Aliamphritea ceti: one gene and its partner. The protein of the gene in region 2 interacts with the protein of the main gene of each other region in a pairwise test. Links are inferred from orthologs where the notes say so. Each region holds a gene or a part of one and is shown on either strand. Other genes may lie near its edges.

Region 1 (4,125 bases), 3.5 Mb from region 2 along the record:
CTGGTCCGCAGCAGAAAAAGCGACCTATTTTGTCCTTTTCCCCGTGCTTTTAGTCTATAAATTGTCGCTGGCGGACTTTTCCGGCATTGATTTTGTGAATGTGGCCGGCTGGATGGTTGGGTTAACGTTAGTGTTTTCAGCCTTACTGGCTGGCTTGCAGTGGTGTATGCGTTTTAGCTGGCCGGTTTTTACCTCAGTCTTCCAGGGCACAGTCCGGTTCAATACATATGTTAGCTTTGCGGTTATCGCCGGCATATTAGGTGATGAAGGGGTCGCTATTCTGGCGGTATTACTGACAGTTATGATTCCGGTGGTGAACCTGTTATCTGTAGCTGTCTTTTCTGCCGGAGATAAAAACATCTCATGGGTGGGTGTTGGCAAAAGTATTTCGCGTAATCCGTTAATTATTGCCTGTTTTGTGGGGTTCTTATTGAACCTTAGCGGCTTTGGATTGCCCACTGTAGTGGCGTCAGTAGCTAGTTTGTTGGCAGCAATGGCTCTGCCCTTAGGTGTGCTGTGTGTCGGAGCCGGTTTAAGACTGGATACACTCAAAAAGCCATCTTCAGCTTTATTACTGAGCTGTATGTTGAAGTTATTATTGATGCCCCTGTCGATGTTAGGGTTGGCGTGGTTGTTTGTCGAAGATTATAGAGTGGCAATAACTCTCATAATTTTCAGTGCCTTACCGACTGCTCCCTCTGCTTATATCTTATCGCGCCAGTTAGGCGGCGACAGTGAAACCATGGCGGCGATTATTTCTGTGCAAACTTTATTGGCTTGCTTAAGTTTGCCAGTTATTTTAATGATTTGTGTGAAAATAGTCCTAAAATGAATTAGAAAGTGGCGCTAAGTCACTAAAGTTATTATTTTTTTCTAAATATTGGTATAAACTTGTCGATATATATTGGGTAATTGCAGGGAAAAGCTTGCAAATATTTCCTGTTATGGAAAACTTACCCGCTATTTTTTTTAGTGCCAAAAGTATGAGAGGGCGAAAATACCATGAAGAAAGGACCAGATATAATGGTGATTCTGGTTGCGGTATTTGTATTGGGGACAGTCATTACTGGCGTAACCAATAGTGATATTGAGCTGATATCTGTTGTAAGTCAGGCATTTAACGGCTAATCAATCTTACCTTTCCTGATGCCGATAGTTAGTTTTGCTATTGAGTCATGCCGGGGCTGTATCAGACAGCAGGCCGGCACTCCCTTCTAAATTCCTGACAAATATTTTATTTACTGCTGTAAAACGCTTTATCTGAAGCGATACCTTCCAGCGGAATATCCCAGCTGGCTATCTCCAGTTTTTCTACTTTCTGTAAGTCGTGTGCCAGGCCAATCATTTTAGTGCCACCGCCCTGACGCCATTTCTGTTTAAAAGAGAATGTCCGGTCGTAGTAGCCGCCACCCATTCCCAGGCGTCCGCCCTTAGGGTCAAAAGCAACCAGTGGCAACAACACCAGATCCATCGCCCATGCAGGGCGTCTTGGCTGCTTCACTTCAGCAGGCTCAAGAATCTTGTACTTGTTGTTATGCAAACGGGTGCGACGGGTATAAGGCATAAACCATAAACGGTTATGTTTTACCGGATGCAGGATAGGCAGGTAGCAGTTTTTACCCAGAGACCAGCATAAGTCGATAATAGGCTTAGCGTCGATTTCACCGTCACTGGCGAGGTAAATGGCAACATTTTTACTTTTCTTGAAAGCAGGAAGGCGACGAATAGTGCGCAACAGACCCTGAGCGGCGTGTTTATGTTGCTGTTCGGAAAGACCGCGACGTTTACGGCGCATTTCGCGGCGCAAATTCTGGCGGTAATCGGCAGTAGATACAGATTGGTTCATACGCAAATATGACTCCCCAGGGCAATAAGCGTTGGTTGTGGCCCTGAACCCGAAGGTTCAAGGTGGTAGCCCCTGAATAACATTAGGCTTTCCGTCATGCGGACATGCACACCAGTTATTCGAGAAGCTTCCGGAAGTGTGTTTATCGGCTCAAGGGACGTAACCAATCGACCGAGAAACCCTGGGGAGCTGCGAGCCATTATACTCTTGAAAGACCGAATGTCAGCTCTTGAAAAAAACTAAATCTGTGTTATTTGCAGAGTGTGTTTTTCAGGCCGGAAGACAGTGTATAAAAGGGCTAGTCCTGTTGTTTTGCAGCATCCAGAGTCGCCTGGATTTTGTCACTTAAGCTTTTGATATTATCACTTAAATTTTCAGGCTGTTGTTGTCTGAAAGCGATATATTCATGTGAGATATTCAGCGCTGCCATAATTGCGATGCGCTCCATACCGATAATTTTCCCGGAGGATTTAATTTCCAGTAATTTACTGTTTAAGTGCGCCGCTGCCTGTTGTAATTCTGCTTCAGCTTCTTCCGGACAGGCGATCACGTACTCTTTTTCGAGCAGTTTTACCGCGACATTTTTAGCTTTACTCATGCTTCCTGTTCCAGTGATTTCAGACGGGTGATCATGGCATCGACCCGTTTCCGGGTGTCATTGTGCAGCTGTTGTAAACGGTTACGTTCTTCTTTCAGCTGGGTTTCCGACCGGTGCAGGCGACGGTTTTCCAGTTCCAGTCTTTGACAGTACTGGATCAGTTGCTCGACTTGGCTCTCAAGGGTGCGCAGATCTTGCTCGCTCATAACGGTTACCGGAGGTAAAAGGCTCTTGTTTAACATAGCTTTAAAGACGAATGCAACGACCGGAACAAATTCACTGGCTCACCGGGCTGCCCGCATAGAGAATGCTACCTGTTAATGCTAGGATGTAGAACATCTTCGCAACAGAATTCCTGTCATTTTGAATAGCCGTTGTGGCATAGGGCTTACAGGTGCTTACTGCTACTCTGCCGATACATGGCAATGCCCTTAATTCTTCGGCTATCTTATTGTTTTTACAGTGCTCTGTGGCGGTAATTTATTTTTGGCGGTTTTTCCGCAGCCAGACAGAGAAGACTTATGAGTGTCGAAAACTCTCCTGAAGATTTTATTCCTGAATATTATGAAATTGCAGATGTACTGATTGCAGAAGACAGCATGTCTGTGACTGCCGCAGAGGTGCACGGTTTATTGTGTGGTTATTTGACCGCAGGCGCAGATTTCACCCAGGAGCGCTGGATGTTTGCAGCACTGGAGATGATGGATGTCAGTGCGCTGAAACACGAAAGCTCCCGTATTGCTTTGGTAGATCTGTATGAAGGTGTACTGAGCCAGATGAAAAATGCAGATTTTACTTTCCGCTTACTGCTACCGGATGACGACTTATCCCTGAATGAACGGGTTACGGCACTGGGTAGCTGGTGTCAGGGTTTTCTGGTTGGTTTTGGTCTCAATGGTGCACATACCAATAGCAGCCTGAATGACGATCAGCTTGAAGCACTGCGTGATCTGGAGCAAATCTCCTGGGTTGAGCTGGATCAGGATGAAGCAGAAGAAGACAATGAAAATGGTCTGATGGAACTGCAGGAATACGTGCGTATGGCGACACTGATGTTTTTCAGCGAATCGCACCCTGTGGAAGACAATGGTGACTCTGATCCACAGCAGCCAGTGCTGCACTAAGTCAGGAATTTTCAGGGCGGCTGTCTGGGATAGCCGCTGATGCCGGATAATCAGTACTGATGACTGCCGAGGCTAACTATGACCCGTATGACCTCTATACCCCGTGATGAATTTGCAGAACGCCGCCAGCGTTTACTTAGCAGCTTGCCTGCCGGAAGTATTGCACTTATACCTGCGGCAACGATGCAGCCGCGTAATTCAGATGTTGAGTTTCCTTTCCGTCAGGATAGCGATTTCTATTACCTGACAGGTTTTGATGAGCCGGATGCGCTCTTGGTATTGCTCGCTGGCAAGAACCCGCAAACGGTACTGTTTTGCCGTGAGCGGGATAAAACCATGGAAATCTGGCATGGCTATCGGTTAGGGCCGGAACGGGCTGTGGCTGAACTGGGTGTAGATCTTGCGTTTGCGAATGAAGAGCAAGACAAGCAAATGCCTAAACTGATGCAGGGCTGCGATCAGATTTTCTACGGGTCAGATAAAACTCAGCTGGATGCTCAGGTCCGATCCTGGCGGGACAGCCTGCGCATGGCTAAGCGTCAGGGCAAGCAGGTACC
Region 2 (5,173 bases):
TTCAGGGCGAGCGTGAGTTGGTCGATGATTGCCGATCTCTGGCACGTTTTACGTTACGCGGTATTCCGCCGATGGCTGCAGGTGCAGCGAAGATTCGGGTGTCTTTCCAGGTTGATGCTGATGGTTTGCTAAGCGTTTCTGCAAAAGAGTTGTCCAGTGGTGTTGTTAGCGAAATTCAGGTTAAGCCTTCTTATGGTCTGGCAGATAACGAAATAGCTGACATGCTCAAGGCTTCTTACAGTAATGCTGAAGAAGATATGCATGCCCGTAGTTTGCGTGAACAGCAGGTAGAGGCCGATCGCATTCTGATTTCGCTTGAGCAGGCGATTACCGCTGACGGTGACGTACTTTTGAGCGTAGAAGAATTACAGCATTTACGTGAGCAGATGGCGCTGTTGTTACAATTACGTCAGGGTACTAATCACAAACTCATTGAAAAGGGTGTTAAAGAGCTGGCTAAGGCCAGTGATTTCTTTGCTGCCCGACGTATGGATTTAAGTATAAAAGAAGCACTCAAAGGTCAGAGTGTTGATGATATTGAAGGGGATATGTAATGCCGCAAATTATTTTCTTACCCCATGACGAGCTGTGCCCTGAAGGTAAGGTTATTGAAGCTGAACCGGGTGTAACGGTGTGTGATGCAGCCTGGGCTGAGGGTATTGAAATTGAACATGCGTGTGAAAAATCATGCGCTTGTACTACCTGTCATGTGGTTGTTCGTGAGGGCTTTAGCAGCCTGGAAGAGTCTGATGAGTTGGAAGATGATATGCTGGACAAGGCCTGGGGTCTTGAACCGGAATCACGTCTTAGCTGTCAGGCTGTAGTAGGCGAAGAAGATCTGGTTGTAGAAATTCCCAAGTACACTATCAATCAGGTTTCTGAACGCCATTAAGGCGGGAGTGAAAATACATGTCTTTTAAATGGGTAGATATACACGATATTGTCATCGAGCTTGATGAGCAGTATCCGGATACCGATCCGCTGACAGTGAGTTTTCCTGATTTATATGAGTCAGTAATGGCGCTGGAAGGCTTTGATGACGATCCTGATCGCTGTGGCGAAAAGATTCTGGAGGCCATCCAGATGGCCTGGATCGAAGAGCGCGAGTAAGCGCAGTAAGAAAGCCCGCAAAAGCGGGCTTTTTCGTCTTTGTGGATGCTGTTATCTGTCAGATGCATGACGTATAATGGCGCGTTTTTCTAATATCCCTTGTGTCCTAAAATTTAAGAGGATCTATAGCAAATGGCTATCGAACGTACTTTTTCAATCATTAAGCCCGACGCAGTTGCTAAAAACGTTGTTGGTAAGATCGTTTCTCGTTTTGAAGAAGCTGGTCTGAAAGTGGTTGAAATGCAGATGAAATCTTTGTCTCAAGCTGAAGCTGAAGGTTTCTACGCAGAGCATAAAGAACGCCCATTCTTCGGTGATCTGGTTGCTTTCATGACTTCTGGTCCTGTTGTTGTACAGGTTCTGGAAGGTGAAAATGCTGTTGCACTGAACCGCGAGCTGATGGGTGCAACTAACCCACAGGAAGCTGCGGAAGGTACTATCCGTCGCGATTTCGCTGAGTCTATCGATGCGAATGCTGTACACGGTTCTGACGCTCTGGCTTCTGCTGAGCGTGAAATTGCTTACTTCTTCGGTAAGTAATTCCTGTTGGGCCGGAACATTGTGTTTCGGCCCACTGTTTTAAGATGTTAGGTGAGATATGACTGAAGCCACAGAAAAAGTTAATTTACTGGGACATTCGCCACAAAAGCTGGCTGAATATTTTCATAGCATTGGCGAGAAGCCGTTCCGTGCTACCCAGGTATTGAAGTGGATCCATCAGTTTGGTGTCAGCGACTTCGCTGAGATGACTAACATCAGCAAGGCTTTACGGGAAAAGCTGTCAGCAGTGGCAGAAATCCGTGAGCCAGAAGTATTAGTTCAGAATATTTCAAAAGATGGTACCCGTAAGTGGGTCATTAAGCTGGAAGGCGGCTCCTGTGTAGAAGCGGTGTTAATTCCGGAAAATGGCCGTGCGACTTTATGTGTGTCATCGCAAATAGGTTGTTCCCTTGATTGCAGCTTTTGTTCGACAGGCAAGCAGGGATTTAACCGCAATATGAGTGCCGCCGAAATTATTGGGCAGGTACGTGTGGCAATTCGTTCCTTTGGTCCTTTTGATCCGTCTGGTGACCGCCGTGTTACTAACGTGGTATTCATGGGGATGGGCGAACCACTGATGAATTTCGAAAACGTTGTCGATGCTATTCACTTAATGATGGACGACAATGCTTATGGCCTGTCAAAGCGACGTGTGACCCTGAGTACTTCAGGTGTGGTTCCTGCGCTCGATAAGCTTCGTGAAGTAACTGATGTATCTCTGGCTATCTCACTGCATGCTGGTAATAACGCACTGCGTGATGAACTTGTGCCAATTAATAAGAAATATCCGATTGATGAGTTGGTTGCGGCCTGCAACCGCTATATGGATAGCCTCAACGATAAACGTGTAGTTACGGTTGAATATACCTTGATAGAAGGGGTAAATGATCAGCCGTTACATGCCCGTGAGTTAGTTAAAGTATTGAAACGCTTGCCTTGTAAGCTAAATTTGATACCTTTTAATCCTTTTCCTAATTCGGATTATATGCGACCTTCTGAAGATGCTATTCAGGCATTCAAAATGATAGTTGTGAAAGCCGGTATTATCACGACAGTGCGACGTACCCGTGGTGATGATGTTGACGCTGCCTGTGGACAGTTGGTTGGTCAGGTTATGGACCGTACCCGACGCAGCGAGAAATACATTCCATTAACGCCTGCTGATGCGGTACAGGTACAGCAGCCAGTTAAACATTAAGTTTGTCAGGAGACACGCGATTGAAAAGCTGTTTAGTTGTTCTGTTTTCAGTACTGCTCGCAGCTTGCGCGGGTAATACTCCACAGACGTCTGAAAACCTGAATGACAGTGCTGCTGAGGCTTATACACAGTTAGGCATTCAGTATCTTCGTGATGGCGATAATGCTAGTGCAAAGCAAGCATTCCACCGCGCTTCCCAGATAAATCCAAATGCTGAGCTGGCTTATAATGGGCTGGCTATGGTTTTCCAAATGGAACAGGAAGCGAGTCTTGCGGAGTCGTATTTCGAAAAAGCTGTGTCTATCGCTCCCGATAATGCAGTTGTGCACAATAATTACGGAGCTTTCCTGTTTAGTCAGGAGCGTTATGAGCAAGCCTGTAAAGAGCTTGGCAGAGCAACAGAAGATCCTTTTTATGCGCAACGTGCGCAGGCATTTGAAAACTTAGGGCGCTGTTATCAGAACCTTAAGCGTTATCCTGCAGCTGAGAATGCTTTTAAGCGTAGTCTGACATTGAATCCCAACCGACCTGTGGCGTTAATCGAACTGGCTGAAACTTTGTTAACTGAACAGCAGACTGATGAGGCGATTGTGTATTTTGATCGCTTCGGTGAGTTGGTTGATAACCGTCAGGTCGAACATTACGCAAAGAGTCTTTGGTTAGGCATTCGTATCTCCAGAATCAAAAATAATTCGATTAGTGCGGCAACTTATGGTTTGATTCTTAAGAATTTATTCCCAGATTCGCAAGAATACCGTGAGTATAAGGAGTCATCTCGGTGAGTAGAAAAGAATCACAAAATGGCGAAGCGGAACTGCATGAGCTTGTTTTTCCTGTTGATGAGCTGATCCAGGCGCGGGAAGTTAGTGGCCGTTCTCAGGATGATGTGGCTCAGGAGCTGCGTTTGTCGTTGCGATATATACAGGCATTGGAAACAGCAGAGTTTGAACAGCTTCCCAGTATGGTCTTTGCGCGAGGTTATATTCAGAGCTATGCCAAGTTATTAGGCTTAGATGCAGATCGTTATCTGGCTATTTTTGATGAGCTGACTACGCCGGGCGGAAAGCAACGTCGTCGACCAATCAGAGCGATTGGTAAAGTTGATCAGCAAGCGAAGTCTGGTGACTTTGCGGTAAGAATTTTTACCTGGGTTATTTTGCTGGCGCTGATCGGTGTATCTGTCTGGTGGTGGAAAACACAAAGTAATCCTGAATTATTGTCTGACCTATGGCCTGCTGGTGAGGCTGTTCAGGAAATGCCAGCAGAAGGTGATAATTCGCTGCAGTTAAATATCGAAGCTGCACCGGAAGTAGATAGTTTTCCTCCGATAGCAGTTGAGCCTGTCAATGTGCCGGTTACAGATCAGGCTGATGAAGTATTAGCGAATGCTGAGGCTGTACTTGAGCAAGCAGCAGAATCTGTTCGGGATGTTGCAGCGGAAACAGCTGTTGCTGCTGAATCTACAGTCGAGCAGGCTGACGTAACCGTAAATACTGAGCCGGATACGACCATCACCACGCAGACTAATGTTGAGCTTGCGACCGCTCAGGTGGATAAGCCTGCGGAGACTGCTGATACTCAGAATGAAGCTGTTTCAGCAGCAGGTGTATCTGGGGTAGGGCGGTTATTAATCGATTTCGCTGATGATTGCTGGATCAGTGTTAAAGATGTGAATGGTCAGGTATTAGCTATGCGCATCAAGCCGGCAGGTAGTCGTTTGGATGTGTCAGGCCCAGGCCCGTTAAAAATTCAGATTGGTAAAGTTTCTGCTGTTGATACTATTAGTTTTAATGGTAAAGATGTAGATCTGAGTAGTTATACCCGTTTAGATGTGGCAAAGCTTAATTTGCCAGCAAGTGAATAAGTTATCTGTTAGGACTAGTTAAATTGGCAAAAATTAAAGCCATCCGCGGAATGAACGACATTCTGCCGGAGCAGACGCCCGTCTGGCAATTTCTCGAATCTACTGTAAAAAATGTTCTGGCCAGTTATGGATACAGTGAAATCCGTATGCCAATTGTTGAGCAGACTGATTTGTTTAAGCGCTCTATTGGTGAAGTGACAGACATTGTCGAAAAAGAAATGTATACCTTTGAGGATCGCAACGGTGAAAGCCTGACGCTGCGTCCTGAAGGTACAGCCAGTTGTGTCCGTGCTGGTGAAGAGCATGGCTTGCTGTTCAATCAGACACAGCGTTTGTGGTACCAGGGGCCGATGTTCCGTTATGAGAAGCCACAAAAAGGACGTTATCGCCAGTTTCATCAGATTGGCGTAGAAACCTTTGGTATGGCCAGTGCGGATATTGATGCTGAAGTGATTATGCTG

The links. The genes of interacting proteins can lie anywhere in the genome.
Region 1: the proteins of ndk (region 2) and OCU49_RS21455 interact in binary tests that used the Escherichia coli proteins (3 or more experiments, as listed by UniProt). The link is inferred for Aliamphritea ceti from one-to-one orthologs.

The regions. Positions count from the first base shown.
Region 1 is NZ_AP025282.1:4,743,121-4,747,245, reverse strand. What follows is about bases 41-3,011. They hold OCU49_RS21455 (5-formyltetrahydrofolate cyclo-ligase), read right to left. Parts: upstream 1,847-3,011; coding sequence 1,235-1,846; downstream 41-1,234. Other genes in these bases: OCU49_RS21435 (UPF0149 family protein), read left to right, coding at 2,966-3,011; OCU49_RS21440 (TIGR02449 family protein), read right to left, coding at 2,441-2,650; OCU49_RS21445 (cell division protein ZapA), read right to left, coding at 2,145-2,444; OCU49_RS21460 (hypothetical protein), read left to right, coding at 1,003-1,128; OCU49_RS21465 (AEC family transporter), read left to right, coding at 41-832. In the rest of the region: more of OCU49_RS21465, read left to right, coding at 1-40; more of OCU49_RS21435, read left to right, coding at 3,012-3,568; pepP (Xaa-Pro aminopeptidase), read left to right, coding at 3,647-4,125. UniProt on the Escherichia coli protein: Involved in the removal of 5-formyltetrahydrofolate.
Region 2 is NZ_AP025282.1:1,211,617-1,216,789, forward strand. Bases 1-2,946 are described here. They hold ndk (nucleoside-diphosphate kinase), read left to right. Parts: upstream 1-1,242; coding sequence 1,243-1,650; downstream 1,651-2,946. Other genes in these bases: hscA (Fe-S protein assembly chaperone HscA), read left to right, coding at 1-554; fdx (ISC system 2Fe-2S type ferredoxin), read left to right, coding at 554-892; iscX (Fe-S cluster assembly protein IscX), read left to right, coding at 910-1,110; rlmN (dual-specificity RNA methyltransferase RlmN), read left to right, coding at 1,709-2,848; pilW (type IV pilus biogenesis/stability protein PilW), read left to right, coding at 2,869-2,946. In the rest of the region: more of pilW, read left to right, coding at 2,947-3,630; OCU49_RS05555 (RodZ domain-containing protein), read left to right, coding at 3,627-4,712; hisS (histidine--tRNA ligase), read left to right, coding at 4,736-5,173. UniProt on the Escherichia coli protein: Major role in the synthesis of nucleoside triphosphates other than ATP. The ATP gamma phosphate is transferred to the NDP beta phosphate via a ping-pong mechanism, using a phosphorylated active-site intermediate.